Regions from separate parts of the Pseudomonas sp. AC242 genome, predicted to be linked through region 4. Evidence: predicted binding sites of a transcription regulator. Region 4 holds the regulator's gene; each other region holds the start of a gene.

Region 1 (3,890 bases), 3.1 Mb from region 4:
GAAAATCATCGAGAAACCGGCGGAAGAACCGACCTGCAGAATCAATTCCACCGGCAGCAAAGCGATGATGCCGAACGCCACCGCGCCGCTCGAAAGCAGCACGCCGAGGAAGTTGAAGAAACCCGACCAGACCACCGCCACGTTCGGCGGCAGCGAGTGGGTGTAGATCACCGTCGCGACGGCGTTGGCGGTGTCGTGGAAACCGTTGACGAACTCAAAGCCCAGGGCAATCAGCAGCGCCACACCGAGCAACAGAAACGGCGTCCACGTGGTGACCACCGTGCCGAGTTCGTGCATGTCGTGCATCAGGCTGTAGGCGGTGAACAGCATCCCCATGGCCAACACGGCGAAAAAGATCACGTAGGTGAACGGACCGGTTTTCTTGTCGAGGGCTGGCCTGCCACTGTGGGCGGACGCGGGGCTGACGGTCAGGGAGGGAGTAGCCATGGCAGGACAATCCTGAGCGAGGGAAGGAATGTCGCCCATGATCGTTGCAGAATGTTACAGAGAGACTGCGCCATGTCAGTGTTTGGCTGAATACCCCAACCGTCGGTCTTCTGCTCGTTCCCACGCTCTGCGTGGGAATGACGCCCGGGACGCTCCGCGTCCCCTGTGACGCAGAGCGTCACTCGATGCATTCCCACGCAGAGCATGGGAACGAGCGTTGAGGCGTCAATAATCCCCGCGCTTGCGAAACGCCCAACGCCCGGCAATCACGGTAAACGTCGCCACCAGTGCGACCAAAATCCAGAACCCTTCCGGATCCTGCGACAACGGCACCCCGCCCACATTCATCCCGAAAAAACCGGCAATGATGTTGATTGGCAACGCAAGCACAGTCACCACCGTCAAAGTAAACAGCGTGCGGTTGCTCTGTTCGTTGAGGTTGGCGGCGATCTCTTCCTGCAGCAGTTTGATCCGCTCACCCAGTGCAGTGAGGTCGTTGATGATCAGCGCAAACTCCTCGGTGGATTTGCGCAGTTCCTTGACGTCCTCCTTCTGCAACCAGGGCGGCGGCCGATTGAGCAAACGCAATAACGAACCCGGCTCCAGCGCCAACAGCCGTTGCAGACGCACCAGCACCCGCCGGTTGGCGCCGAGTTCGGCACGGTTGGTCGACAGCCGCGAGGAGAGCAATTCATCCTCGACCTGATCGACGCTCATGCTGGTCTTGCGCACGATCTGCGTCAGCACTTCGCCTTGATCGCGCAGCAGATGCACAAGCAGTTCCGAGGGGGAACGAAAGCGCTCGCCGGCCTTCACCGACGAGCGCAGTTTGTCCACCGAATGCAGCGGTTGCAGACGCGCACTGACGATCAGTTTGCTGCGCACACAAACCCACAGCGTCGACACGTCCGAGGAGACCATGCTGCTGAGGTTGAACACCACATCGTTGACCACCGCCAGCAACGCCGAATCGACATGCTCGATGCGCGTCGAGCGCGAGCCTTCGTGCAGCGCCTCGAAAAACTCTTCGGGCAATTGCAGATGACTTTTCATCCAGCGCTCGCACGCCGCATGCGCCAGATTGAGGTGCAGCCAAAGGAATTCACCGCTGTCGCTGTCGTCCTGCAAACAGCGCAACGCTGTGGCCGAATCGACTTCGCGACCACGTTCGCCGGGCAGGAAGCGATAGCCGTAGAGCAGGCCAAACAGATCAGGATCGCGATGACTGATGTCGAGGCTGTGGTTCATGGAGGCTCGCTGCGAGGAGGGTGCGTCGGTACGCAAATGGCAGGTTCACTGAGCCGCATCATCGCAATGTCACATGACGTTTATGTGACAGCAAAGTGACGTCAAATCAGCGACTTACCGACGGTCGGATTTTCTTCAAGAAGCGATATGGCGCGCCGATCACCGGTGCGTTAGGTTGCGCGCTATTGGCCATGAGCCAAGGCTCGCCGACATGGATGTCCGGCAAAATTTCACGCCTTACCGGGCGTGCCTCATCCTTGTCCTGAGTATCTTTCGATGCTGCAAAAATCCCTGAGAACGCAAATTCTCGCTCTGCTGAGCGGCAGCCTGTTGGCGGTGCTGTTGATTGCCCTGGCCTGTTTTCATTTCCTGTCCAACGGCGTGCAGAGTTACAGCCAGTTGATCGCCGGTCCCTTGCACACGTCGCAATTGATCGATGAGGCCAACCTGCAATTCAAGGTGCAGGTGCAGGAATGGAAAAACGTGTTGTTGCGCGGCAAGCAGCCGGCGGATCTGGCCAAGTACTGGGGGCAGTTCGAAGACCGTCAGCGCGATGTGCAGAACATCCTCGGTGAACTGGCCGGCCAGAAAGGTCTCGAGCCGAGCCTGAAAAACCGCATCGAACGTTTGCGTGATGAGCATCGTCAGTTGGGTTCTGCCTATCAGAAGGGCCGCGATGCCTACGTGGCTGCCGGTGGTGATCCGACGGCAGGTGACGCGGCGGTCAAAGGCGTTGACCGTGCCGCCAGCGATCAGATGAGCGAACTGGTCGCCGAGTTGCGCAAGCAAGGCACCGCGCAGTCGGCGCTGATCAGTGCCGAGGCTGATCGCACTGTGTGGCTGGGGCTGTTGGTGATGCTCGCGTCGGGCCTGTTGATCGGCCTGCTCAGCCTGTGGCTGGTCAACCGCAACCTGGTCGAGCCGATCCGCAAGCTCATCGATTACGTCACCCAATTGAGTCGCGGCAAACTGGCCGAACGTGTGGTCAGCGACCGTCAGGATGAACTGGGCAATCTCGCTGCTGCCGCCAACACCTTGCGTGATTTTCTCGCCGAAACCTTCACCCGTCTGCAGCGCAGCGCCAGTGATCTGGACAGCGCCAGCGGCGAGTTGAACGCGATCGCCACGACCATGGCTGGCGGCACCAACGAGCAGTTCAACCGCACCGATCAAGTCGCTACGGCCATGAACGAAATGTCCGCCACCGCGCAGGAAGTGGCGCGTCACGCCGCCGATGCCGCGCGTGCGGCCGACGATGCTGATCAGTCCGCCCAACAGGGTGAAAAGGTCATGCAGAGCACCATCCACTCGATCACGCAGATGCGCGGCGAAATCGCCAATACCGCCACGGTGATTCGTCGTCTGGAAGCCGACAGCGGCCGCATCGGCAAGGTGCTGGAAGTGATTCGCGGCATCGCCGAGCAGACCAATCTGCTGGCACTCAACGCCGCGATTGAAGCGGCGCGGGCCGGTGAGGCCGGGCGTGGTTTTGCGGTGGTTGCCGATGAAGTGCGCAACCTCGCACAACGCACAGCCGAGTCGATCATCGAGATCAACCAGATCATTCAGAGCGTGCAGACCGGCGCGGTGGATGCGGCGCAAGCCATCGACAGCGGCCAGACGCGCAGTGATGAAAGCGTTGAGCAAGTAACCCAGGCCGGTGCGATGCTGGAGCGCATCACCCACGCAGTGGAAGCGATTCGCGACATGAACCGTCAGATCGCCACCGCTGCGGAAGAGCAGACCTCGGTGGCCGAGGACATCTCGCGCAACCTCACCGAGATCACGTCGATCGCCAGCACCAACCTCGACAATGTGCAGCGCACTGAAAGCGCCAGTCAGAACCTGCATAGCCTGTCGGGGCAGTTGAACGAAGTCACCGCGCGCCTCAGCGCCTGAGGTCATTGAACGTGTACCGATTCGGATACCGAGTCGGTACACAGTCGATCTCAAATTGATGCAGCCATGGTCGATGACCGGTTATCTATCACCGGCATTGGAGCCTTTCCATGGTCAGCATTACTTCAGTTTCGATCAATCAGACCGTCACGACACCCACCAGTAAAACCGCAATCAGCGACGTCGGTGACGAGACCTCGACCACGGCAGCCGCCAGCACTGGCGTGAAAGCGGACACCAGCAAAGTGGCTGCGGGCGGTGGTGCGGCACCCGCGGGTGACAGCGATTCCAGCAGT
Region 2 (3,890 bases), 3.6 Mb from region 4:
GGGGACTGACCGAGTTTTCTACCGTCATGCATCGACCTGAAAAATCGTGGCGATTATGGATTCGGTGAAAAGCGTTCAAGTCGGTGTACTTCGTCAATATCCCCCAATCAGTCCCCTCTCCCTCTGGGAGAGGGTTAGGGTGAGGGTGCTCTTGGCTTTTCAGACCTTGAACTGATTGATCAACCGCCGCTGCTGCTCCGCCAGTTTGGTCAGATCCGCGCTCGCCGAACTCGACTCATCCGCGCCACCCGCCACTTCATTGGCCACTTGCCCAATGTTGATCACGTTGCGATTGATGTCATCCGCCACTGCACTCTGCTCTTCCGCCGCACTAGCGATCTGCGTGTTCATGTCGTTGATTACCGATACCGCGTGAGTAATCGTCTCCAGTGCTTGAGCCGCTTTCGCCGCGTGCTGCACGCTTTCGTCGGTGCGGTTCTGGCTGTCCTCCATGACCCGCACGACATCGCGGGTGCCCTGTTGCAGTTGCTGGATCATGGACTGGATTTCTTCAGTGGCTTTCTGGGTTTTCTGCGCCAGATTGCGCACTTCATCCGCCACCACGGCAAAGCCGCGACCCTGCTCGCCGGCACGCGCCGCTTCAATCGCCGCGTTCAGCGCCAGCAGATTGGTCTGCTCGGCAATCCCGCGAATCGCCGTGAGAATCGCGTTGATGTTCTCGCTGTCCTTGGCCAAGGTCTGCACCACATCGACAGCCTTGCCGATTTCCAGCGCCAACACGCCAATCGAATCGGACGTGTCACGCACGATCTGCATGCCCTGACTCGCCGCCTGATCGGCATGGCTGGCCGCTTGCGCAGCCTGCGTAGCGTTACGCGCGACGTCCTGGGCGGTGGCGGTCATTTCCTGCACCGCCGTGGCGACTTGATCGATCTCGGCCATTTGTTTCTGGATGCCGATGTTGGTGCGAATGGCAATGTCGGCGGTGTGTTCCGAAGAATCGCTGACGCTCTGCACCGACGTCACCACTTGGGTGATCATCGCCTGCAATTTAGCGAGGAAGGTATTGAAGCCCTTGGCGATCGAGCCCAATTCATCGCTGCGATCACTGCTCAAGCGTCGGGTCAGATCACCTTCACCCTGAGCAATGTCATTGAGCATCGCGACCATTTGCTTCAGCGGTCGGGCGATGCCGTGGCCGACCAGCCAGATCACCAGCAAGCCAATGCCGGCGATGATCAGGCCGACCATGGCCATGCCGAACGTGTCGGACTTGCGTTGCGCATCGAGGTCGGCCTGCAGTTTTTGCAGATCCGCCATCACCGCGTTGAGCGGCAGTTGCAACATCAACGTCCAGCGCGCGTCGGTCTGGCCGATGCCGAATGGCAGGTACAACTCGATGCGCCCCTTGTCCTTGTTCACCGAGTAAGTCACTTCGCCGCGCTTGAGATTGGCCATGTTGGCGGTTTGTTCGGCGTCGAGGATGTCGCTGACTTTTTCGCCGAACTTGCTCGGGTCTTTGGTGTAGGCAACGATCCGCCCGTTACCGCCAATCAGCGCCATTTGCCCGGCGCCGCTGTACAACTTCTGGTTGGCGCCGAGGAGCATTTCCTGAATGAAGTTCACCGACAGGTCGGCGCCGACAATGCCCTGGAAAGCGCCGTTGAGCATGATCGGCTCAATAAAGGAGGCGAGCATGACGATCTTGTCACCGACCTTGTACGGCGCCGGATCGATCACGCAGGCTTTCTTCGTTTCCTTCGAGCACAAGTAGTACTCGCTGGCGCGCACGCCGGTGGACAGGGTTTTCTGGTCGTCAACGTCGACCAGTTTGTCCAGGCCGAGGGTGCCGTCATCGTTGCGGAACCACCACGGCAGGAAGCGCCCGTTGGCGGCATCGATACCGACCACGCTGGTGCCGACGTAGGCCGCGTCATTGTGGTCCAGGGCGTTCTTTTCCCAGCCGATGTAAGTGCCGAGAATCTTCGGGTTCTTTTCGACGTTTTCTTTGATCAGGCTGATCAGTTGTTCGCGGCTGACGCTCAGGCGCGGCTGGCCATCGGCGCCCGGCGTACCGAGCAGGGCGTTGACTCGCACCAGACCGCCGGCGATCAGCAGCGGCGCTTCGAGTTCGCGCTGGATCTGGCTGACCTGGGTTTGTGCCAGCGAAGTCAGGCGCCGTTCGATGACTTGCTCGAACTGCGCCTGAGTGCGCTGCTGCACCATTTCTTGTGTGCGCGCGCCGGAAAACAGCGCATACAGCACCAGCGCGGCCACCACGCTGAGCACGATGGCGCCGGCCAGGGCGGCAACGGAAAACTGGATCGACTTGAACTTCATGGGAGCTCCGCACGCAAGAGGACGTCTGCGCTGATGTATCGGCAGGCGGCATTGGGCCATGAGTGCGAGCAGGTGCAATTGAAAGCCGATGTCGCAAATGGATCAGTGCGCGACGCAGTTGCACGGGGCTTGATGGTGGCTGTGAATTTTTTACGACAGGCCAAGTGGGAAACGTCTGAAAGTCGCTGCAACACGTCCGTTGTATCTGGCGCCGATACAATTACCCGCCTAGGATACGCGACAGGTTTTCAGGGAGCTTTTGAATGAACAAGACATTGGTTGTAAGTGCACTGAGCGCAGCGCTGTTGCTGGCCGGTTGTCAGTCGGTCAACACCACCAGCGGCGGCGCCGTGGGGGTGGAGCGCAAGCAGTACATGTTCAGCATGCTGTCCTCGCAAGAGGTCGACCAGATGTATGCCCAGTCGTATCAGAAGACCGTCGGCGAGGCCTCCAGCAAAGGTGTGCTGGACAAGACCAGCCCCGAGGCCAAGCGGGTTCAGGCGATTGCCAACCGCCTGATCGCCCAGGCGCCGAATTTCCGTCCGGATGCGGCGCAATGGCAGTGGGAGGTCAATCTGATCAAGAGTGATGAACTTAACGCCAACTGCGGGCCTGGCGGCAAGATCATTTTCTACACCGGGCTGATCGACAGCCTGAAACTCACCGACGATGAAATCGCCGCGGTCATGGGCCATGAAATCGCCCACGCCCTGCGCGAACACGGTCGTGAAGCGATGTCCAAGGCTTACGGGATTGAAATGGCCAAGCAGGGCGCAGGTGCATTGCTCGGTCTGGGGCAGGACAGTCTGGCGCTGGCCGACACCGTGGCCAACTACGGCATGACCCTGCCGAACAGCCGTGCCAACGAAAACGAAGCTGACCTGATTGGTCTGGAGCTGGCCGCTCGTGCGGGCTACAACCCGAATGCCGCGATCACTCTGTGGAACAAGATGAGCAAGGCGTCGGAAGGTTCGCCGCCGGAGTTCATGAGTACTCACCCGGCTTCGACCAGCCGGATTGCCTCGTTGCAGGCGGCGATTCCGAAGGTCATGCCGCTGTACGAACAAGCGCCTAAATCCTGAGTCGGTGATCGTTCCCACGCTCTGCGTGGGAATGCCTCAAGGGACGCTCCGCGTTCCAAAAGGGACGCAAAGCGTCCCCGGCTGCATTCCCACGCAGAGCGTGGGAACGATCCTTCTCTCAGGGTTAAACCCAGCCACTGCTCTGCATTGCCTTGTACACCGCAACGATCGCCAGAATCATGAATGCCGAGGCCGCGAGGCGACGGATCAGGGTCAGTGGCAGTTTGTCCGCAGCAAAATTACCCGCCAGAACCACCGGCACGTTGGCAATCAACATGCCCGCCGTCGTACCGATAATCACCAGCCACAGATCCGGGTATTGTGCTGCGAGCATCACCGTAGCGACCTGAGTCTTGTCGCCCATTTCGGCGAGAAAAAACGCAATCAACGTGGTAAGGAAAGGCCCGAACTTGCGCGCGGTGCTGGTTTCATCGTCGTCCATTTTGTCCGGGACCAATGTCCACAGCGCAGTGGCGGTGAAGCTTGCGGCGAGTATCCAGTGCAGCG
Region 3 (3,890 bases), 4.8 Mb from region 4:
TCCGCCACCACCGCAAAACCACGCCCGGCTTCACCGGCACGCGCAGCTTCGATCGCCGCGTTGAGCGCCAGCAGGTTGGTCTGTTGCGAGATGCCTTTGATCACATCAAGGATGTGGCCGATGTTGTCGGTGCTGGCATTCAGGGTTTCAATCTGCGTGCACGACAGGCTGATTTTCTGCGACAACTCGGTCATCGCTTGAATCGTCTGCTCGACTACCTGACGACCGTCATCAGCCTGCTCGCTGGCGCCGCTCGCGTGTTGCGAAGCATCGGCGGCGTTGCGCGCGATTTCCTGAGTGGCGGCGCCCAACTCGTTGATCGCGGCAGCCACGCTGTTGGTGCGCGCGCTTTGTTCGTCGGAACCGACGATCGAAGCATTGGACGACGCCATCACGCGCTGCGACAAGTCATGCACATGGCGGGTTGCCGAGGACACTTCGGAAATCGACGCGTGAATCCGTTCAACGAACTGGTTGAATGCGCTGCCCAATTCACCGAATTCGTCTTTGCTCTCAACCACCAGACGACGGGTCAGATCGCCTTCGCCCTGAGCAATGTCCTGCATCGCACGACCCATGGTGGTCAGCGGACGCATCAGGACATTGATCAACAGGCTCAGCAGCAGCGCAATCGCAGCCACAGCAACAAACATCGCGATCAGCGCCGAGGTGCGAAATTGGCTGAGTGCGGCGTAGGCTTTATCGCGATCAATCGACAGACCGATGTACCACTGCGCATTCGGCAGATCGCTCACCGGGGTGAACGACAGAATACGTTCCTGGCCATTGAGCACCACGTTCTGGTTGCCCTTCTCGATGCGCACGCTGGTGTTCGGGTAGATGTCTTTCAGGTTTTTCATGACCTGATCTTTGTCCGGGCTGACGATCACCTGGCCGTCGGCGCTGACCAGGAACGCGTGGCCAAGACCACCGAAGTCCACCGAGTTGATGATCTTCACCAGGGTTTCCAGGCTCAGGTCACCACCGACCACGCCAAGCAGCTCGCCGTTCTTTTTCACCGGCATGGCGATGGTTACCACTAACCCGCCAACCGCTGCCATGTACGGCGGCGTCAGCATGGTTTTGTCAGCGACCACGGCTTGTTTGTACCAAGGACGCTGACGCGGGTCGTAGCCGTCCGGCATCTTCGCGTCAGGACGCTGGGTGAACACACCGTTGGCCTGACCGACGTAGGTGAACTGGAAGTTCGAAGTGAACGCTGGTTGATCGACCAGACCCGGGAAGTCCGCGTCCTTGCCCTGATGGGCAACGTTCTGCGCGAGGTTTTCCAGCACCAGAATCCGCCCGCTCATCCAGTTCTGCACGCTGCTGGCGGTCAGGTCACCGGCCTGCTGCACGGAGGACTGAAGGTTCTGGCGAATGGTGTTTCGCTGCAGGTAGTCGTTGTAGAGGGTGAACAGCGCGAACGCCAGGACCACGACGCCCGAGGCGGCCAACAGGATTTTATGGCTGAACTTGAGATTCATTTCATGGGACTTCTTATGCCAAAAGTGGGGATGCGTTCCGGATGCAACATTCCATGTACAGCGCAGGCAGCGTTCTAACGGCTGCTCTGATTTGGTGCACGCATGTCTCACCAGTCTGTCGGCACGTGTCGGAGAAATCTTAGGGTTGAGCGGGAAATGGATGGCGTTTCTGCAGGATTCCCGCCGAACGGCGTGCCAGAGCGTTCGCCCCGATGTTTTTCAGGGTTGATGTTCGGGTGGCAGTTGCAAATTTCGTAACCCTTGATGACAATGCGAGTAATTATCATTTGTGACGTTGGCGTTGATGTCCTCACCTGAGTTTGCAGTACAGGCGCTTTACAGTAGTCATCACGGCTGGCTTAACGCTTGGCTGCGCGAGCGGCTGGGCAATGCGGCAGATGCGGCGGATCTGGCGCAGGACACTTTCCTGCGCCTGCTGCAGCGCACCGAACGCCTCGAACTCAAGTCGCCTCGCGCCTTCCTGCGCACGATTGCACGTGGGTTGGTGATCGATCATTGGCGCCGAGAGGAAATCGAACGTGCCTATCTCGAAACGATCGCCCATTTGCCTGAAGCAGAAACACCGAGTGCCGAAGCCCGGGCGCTGGTGATCGAATTGCTGGAGAGCATCGCGCGCATGCTTGAAGGACTGAAGCCGAAAGTGCGTCAGGCCTTTCTGCTGGCGCAGTGCGAAGGTTTAACCCACAAGCAGATCGCCGAACAGATGGGGCTTTCCCTGCGTTCGGTTGAACGTTACGTCGCCGACGCCCTGTATCACTGCTATGTGCTGCGGTATGAAAGCTGATGCCGGTGGATAACGTCTCAGTCGGTCGCCGCGCCGAGCCTCGACAGCACGTAGTCAAACAAGCCATCCATTGGCTGCTGCGCTTGCGCAACAACCATGGCAACCCGCGGTTGAATCGCCAGTGCGAACAGTGGCGCGCCGAACACCATGAGCACGAACTGGCCTGGCAACGGGTGCAGTCGCTGCAAGCCGAGTTGAGCAATAACCTGCGTGCGGTGCCCGGTGCGCAAGTGGCGTTCAACACCCTGGAAAACAGTGCTCAGGGTCTTGGCCGGCGACAGGCCTTGAAGCTGTTGTCTGGCGCATTGCTGATGGGCTCCGCCGCGTGGCTGGCCAAAGACACGGCCGCGTGGCAGCAATGGAGCGCCGATTACGCTACGGCGACGGGCGAGCGGCGCGGCTTTCAGTTGCCGGATGGCACGCGGATCGAACTGAACACCGCGAGTGCAGTGGATCTGGATTACACCGCACAGCAGCGGCTGATCAAACTGACGCGCGGCGAAATTATTGTCACCTGTGGCGGCTCCGACGAGGGCGCGCCGTCTGATCGGCCGCTGCGGATACAAAACCGTCACGGTACTTATGAACCTTTCGATGCCCGATTCATCCTGCGTCAGGAACATGATTGCACTCGGCTCAGCGTCACCCATGGTCAGGTTGCGATCCGCTCCGGCGGCACTTCGGTGGAAGCATTGGCCGGGCAGAGTTATCTGATCGATCACCATCGGGTTCGCCCTGCACCGCCGCTGGCTATGGATGCTGGCGCTTGGGTCGACGGCTTGATCGTCACGCGCAATATGCGTCTGGGTGATTTTCTCAGCGAAGTCAGCCGTTATCGTCAGGGCTTTCTGAGTTGTGCGTCTGACGTTTCCGAGTTGCGTCTGTCCGGCGTATTCCGCCTGGAAGACACCGACAAGCTGTTGGCGATTCTGCCGCAGACGTTGCCGGTGCAATTGCGCTATCGCACGCGTTGGTGGGTGACGCTGGAGCGCGTTGCCTGAAATTATTTTGGCGGGTTTTCGCTGCAGGTCCGGCTTAGTCAGTAAGCACTTCAATTCAAGCGTTTGCGACTTCCTACGGAAACCTACAATGACTGTCCGCGCCACCTGTAAGAACACTCTGAATTTAACTGCAGAATCGGGCCTGTTGCGCCACGCCGTTCGGGCAGCGCTTTTTTCCACGGTGCTGGGCGTTGGTGTGATGCCCGGTTTGAGCATGGCGGATAATCCAGCGGCCAGTGAACTCAGCCATCGCTACAACATTGCAGCGGGCCCGTTGGGTGAGGCGCTGAATCAATTTGCACGTCAGGCTGGCATCACGTTGTCGACGACCCCGCAGCAAACTCAGGGCCGGCAATCGCCAGGCGTACAGGGTGAATATTCGACCGATCAGGCGTTAAGCCATTTGCTCGGTGGCTCCGGTCTGGAAGCGGTCAGCCAGGATGGCAGCAGCTACGTCCTGCGTCCGCTCGCTGAAACCGAAGCGCTGGCCCTGCCAACCACCGATATCAAAGGTTTCGCCCTCGGCAACGCCTTGGGCAGCATGGATGGCTACAACGCCACGCACAGCCAGATCGCCACCAAGACCAGTACGGCGTT
Region 4 (3,890 bases):
CTTCGAATTCGTCGTCGGTGATATCAGAGCTGTCGCCCTTCGCCGGTGCCGCTGGGGCTGCCGCCGCTGGCGCAACCGCGTCCACCGCGAACTGGCCCTTGCCGTGCAACTGATCAAGCAACGACTCGAACTCGGCATCGGTGATTTCATCGCTCGCAGCTTCACTGGCCGTTTGCGCAGGTGCAGCAGCGGCCGGGGCTTCCGCTTCAGCCTTGACGGCGTTCAGCGAATCCAGCAGCTGTTCAAATTCGTTATCGGTGATGTCGCCCGACGCGTCGCCTTCGACGACCAGCTCTTCGATCATCTCGGCCACTGGCGAAGCCGGGGCTTCGTCCGCCGATTGCGGTTCGGCCAGACGCGCCAGGGCGGCCAGCAGTTCCGGGGTGGCGGCGGTGATCGGAGCACGCTCACGAACCTCAGTGAACATGCTGTTCACCGCGTCCAGTGCTTCGAGGACAACGTCCATCAGTTCTGCATCAACGCGACGCTCACCCTTGCGCAGGATGTCGAACACGTTTTCGGCGATGTGACAGCACTCCACCAGCTCATTGAGCTGAAGGAAGCCGGCGCCCCCTTTTACAGTGTGGAAACCGCGAAAAATTGCGTTGAGCAGATCTGCGTCATCCGGACGGCTTTCCAGCTCGACCAGTTGTTCGGACAGTTGCTCAAGAATCTCGCCGGCCTCAACCAGGAAATCCTGAAGGATCTCTTCATCGGCGCCGAAGCTCATTAATGGGGTGCTCCTACAGGTCTAAAAACCCAAAAAACCTAAAATTCCAAAACTCTAGAACCCGAGGCTGGATAACAAATCGTCCACATCGTCCTGACCGGACACAACGTCTTCTCGTTTATCGGCATGAATCTGCGGACCTTCACCCTGCGAGAGATGTTTTTGTGGATCTTTTTCTGCAAGCATCGCGGCGCGGTCATGTTCGATGCCCGCAAAGCGGTCGACCTGACTGGCCATGAGCACGAGTTTGAGCAAATTGCTTTCGACTTCGGTGACCAGTTGGGTCACACGCTTGATCACCTGACCGGTCAGGTCCTGGTAATCCTGGGCCAGCAGGATGTCGTTGAGATTGCTCGACACCGCACGGTTGTCCGTGCTGCTGCGTGACAGAAAACCGTCGACCCGGCGCGCCAGTTCACGGAACTCTTCAGCCCCGACCTCGCGACGCATGAAGCGGCCCCAATCGGCGCTCAAGGTCTGGGCTTCATCAGCCAGACTGTTGACCACCGGCGTGGCGCTTTCCACCAGATCCATGGTGCGGTTGGCCGCGGCCTCTGTCAGCTTGACCACATAGCCCAGGCGTTCGGTGGCGTCGGTGATTTGCGACACTTCCTCGGCCTGCGGCATGTTCGGGTCGATCTGGAAGTTGACGATCGCACTGTGCAGTTCACGTGTGAGCTTGCCCACTTCCTGGTACAGGCCACGGTCACGGGTCTGATTGAGCTCATGGATCAGTTGCACAGCGTCGCCGAACCTGCCTTTTTCAAGGCTTTCGACCAGTTCGACCGCGTGTTTTTTCAGGGTCGACTCGAAATCGCCCTGTGAAGATTCGTTATGCTCCATAGCTCCCCCGCGCGTTCATCAGCCGATGCGTTCGAAAATCTTCTCGATTTTGTCTTTCAACGCCTGAGCCGTGAAAGGTTTGACTACGTAGCCGTTTACACCGGCCTGAGCGGCTTCAATGATCTGCTCGCGCTTGGCTTCTGCAGTCACCATCAGCACTGGCAGGTGCTTGAGCTTTTCATCGGCACGCACGTGGCGCAGCAGGTCGATACCGGTCATGCCCGGCATGTTCCAGTCCGTTACCAGAAAGTCGATGCTGCCGCTGTTGAGCACTGGAATGGCAGTCACGCCATCGTCAGCCTCGACGGTGTTGGTGAACCCAAGATCACGCAGCAGGTTCTTGATGATCCGCCGCATCGTTGAGAAGTCATCAACGATGAGGATTTTCATGTCTTTGTTCAATTCGACCTCCAAGCAGTCTTAAACGCGCCCAGCACCTGGACGCGCCACTTCAATCAATCGGCTTAGCACTCGAAGACTGTCTGGAGCACAACAGAGCAAGACCGGTGCCGTTCATCACCGCACCAGCCTCGTTCGCAGTGTCCCCACACCGCCTTCAGCGCGCTCGCCACTCCCCCAAACGCCCCCGCAAACGGGCCGCGCACTGGCTGTGTAACTGGCTGACCCGCGATTCACTGACGCCAAGGACTTCACCGATTTCCTTGAGGTTCAGCTCTTCGTCGTAGTACAGCGCCAACACCAGTCGCTCACGCTCCGGCAAATTGGCAATCGCGTCCGCCAACGCAGCCTGGAAACGTTCATCTTCCAGATCGCGCGACGGCTCAAGATGAGCACTCGCGCCATCCTCGTGCAGCCCTTCGTGTTCGCCGTCCTGCAGCAGGTCGTCGAAACTGAACAGGCGGCTGCCCAAGGTGTCATTCAAAATCCCGTAGTAATCGTCGAGACTCAATTGGAGTTCGGCTGCAACCTCGTGATCTTTAGCGTCACGGCCGGTTTTAGCTTCAATTGAGCGAATTGCGTCACTGACCATACGGGTATTGCGGTGAACCGAGCGTGGCGCCCAGTCCCCTTTGCGCACTTCGTCGAGCATCGCGCCGCGGATTCGAATGCCCGCGTACGTTTCAAAACTGGCGCCTTTGCTGGCGTCATATTTGGTCGAGACTTCGAGCAGACCGATCATTCCGGCCTGGATCAGGTCTTCGACCTGCACACTCGCCGGCAAACGCGCCAGCAAGTGGTAGGCAATGCGTTTGACCAGTGGCGCGTAACGCTCGATCAGTTCGTACTGCGCGTCACGTGCCGACTTCTTGTAGTAGTTCATACCGCTTGCGGTCATAGCACGGGCCCTGCCGTTTGCTGCACGAGGCGCTCGACGAAAAACTCAAGGTGGCCACGCGGGTTGGCGGGCAGCGGCCAGGTGTCGACCTTCTGCGCGATCGCCTTGAACGCCAGTGCGCACTTGGAACGCGGGAAGGCTTCATACACCGCACGCTGCTTCTGCACCGCTTTACGCACGCTTTCGTCGTAAGGCACGGCGCCGACATATTGTAGGGCCACGTCAAGGAAGCGATCCGTGACCTTGGTCAACTTGGCGAACAGGTTGCGCCCTTCCTGCGGGCTCTGCGCCATGTTGGCGAGGACGCGGAAGCGGTTCATGCCGTAATCGCGGTTGAGCAATTTGATCAGCGCGTAGGCGTCGGTAATGGACGTCGGCTCGTCGCAGACCACCAGCAACACTTCCTGGGCTGCGCGCACGAAACTGACTACCGAGTCACCAATACCCGCAGCGGTGTCGATCACCAATACGTCGAGATTGTCGCCGATGTCGCTGAACGCCTGAATCAGGCCGGCGTGTTGCGCCGGACTCAGGTGGACCATGCTCTGCGTGCCGGACGCCGCCGGCACGATGCGAATGCCACCGGGGCCTTGCAACAGCACGTCGCGCAATTCGCAACGGCCTTCGATGACGTCGGCCAGCGTGCGCTTAGGGGTCAGCCCCAACAATACGTCAACGTTCGCCAGACCGAGGTCGGCGTCCAGCAGCATGACCCGACGGCCAAGCTCTGCCAGCGCCAGCGACAAGTTCACTGACACGTTAGTCTTGCCGACGCCACCTTTGCCGCCGGTCACCGCGATCACCTGTACGGGATGCATGCTGCCCATGTTATTTCTTTACCTTGTCTTGCATAGACGGAGGCCACATTACTGGCTGCGCGTTCACAACCGGAACAATGCATGGCAGACCATCGATGTAGGTACAAAAACTGTTCATGAATACCTCAGCCTACCTGCTTGGTCGGGCTGTGATAGATATCAGCGAACATGTCAGCCATGGCTTCTTCGCTGGGTTCTTCCT

The links. Region 4 encodes FliA, which starts transcription of late flagellar genes. Its sites were predicted from a motif close to CTAAAGTTTNNNNNNNNNNNGCCGNTAA; they were not measured.
Region 1: the regulator FliA is predicted to act here: its motif matches at 1,830-1,857, upstream of ACZZ0A_RS18400 (methyl-accepting chemotaxis protein).
Region 2: the regulator FliA is predicted to act here: its motif matches at 2,337-2,364, upstream of ACZZ0A_RS20485 (methyl-accepting chemotaxis protein).
Region 3: the regulator FliA is predicted to act here: its motif matches at 1,603-1,630, upstream of ACZZ0A_RS26385 (methyl-accepting chemotaxis protein).

What each region holds. Positions count from the first base shown of each region.
Region 1 is NZ_OZ409873.1:4,099,087-4,102,976, reverse strand. It holds gene ACZZ0A_RS18410 (inorganic phosphate transporter) at 1-447, opposite strand, end outside; gene ACZZ0A_RS18405 (transporter) at 673-1,695, opposite strand; gene ACZZ0A_RS18400 (methyl-accepting chemotaxis protein) at 1,972-3,594, shown strand; gene ACZZ0A_RS18395 (hypothetical protein) at 3,705-3,890, shown strand, end outside.
Region 2 is NZ_OZ409873.1:4,588,915-4,592,804, reverse strand. It holds gene ACZZ0A_RS20485 (methyl-accepting chemotaxis protein) at 160-2,301, opposite strand; gene ACZZ0A_RS20480 (M48 family metallopeptidase) at 2,565-3,383, shown strand; gene ACZZ0A_RS20475 (TMEM165/GDT1 family protein) at 3,508-3,890, opposite strand, start outside.
Region 3 is NZ_OZ409873.1:5,836,443-5,840,332, reverse strand. It holds gene ACZZ0A_RS26385 (methyl-accepting chemotaxis protein) at 1-1,487, opposite strand, end outside; gene ACZZ0A_RS26380 (sigma-70 family RNA polymerase sigma factor) at 1,792-2,292, shown strand; gene ACZZ0A_RS26375 (FecR domain-containing protein) at 2,292-3,293, shown strand; gene ACZZ0A_RS26370 (TonB-dependent siderophore receptor) at 3,382-3,890, shown strand, end outside.
Region 4 is NZ_OZ409873.1:1,030,963-1,034,852, reverse strand. It holds gene ACZZ0A_RS04700 (chemotaxis protein CheA) at 1-730, opposite strand, end outside; gene ACZZ0A_RS04695 (protein phosphatase CheZ) at 785-1,573, opposite strand; gene ACZZ0A_RS04690 (chemotaxis response regulator CheY) at 1,592-1,963, opposite strand; gene fliA (RNA polymerase sigma factor FliA) at 2,130-2,870, opposite strand; gene fleN (flagellar synthesis regulator FleN) at 2,867-3,697, opposite strand; gene flhF (flagellar biosynthesis protein FlhF) at 3,814-3,890, opposite strand, start outside.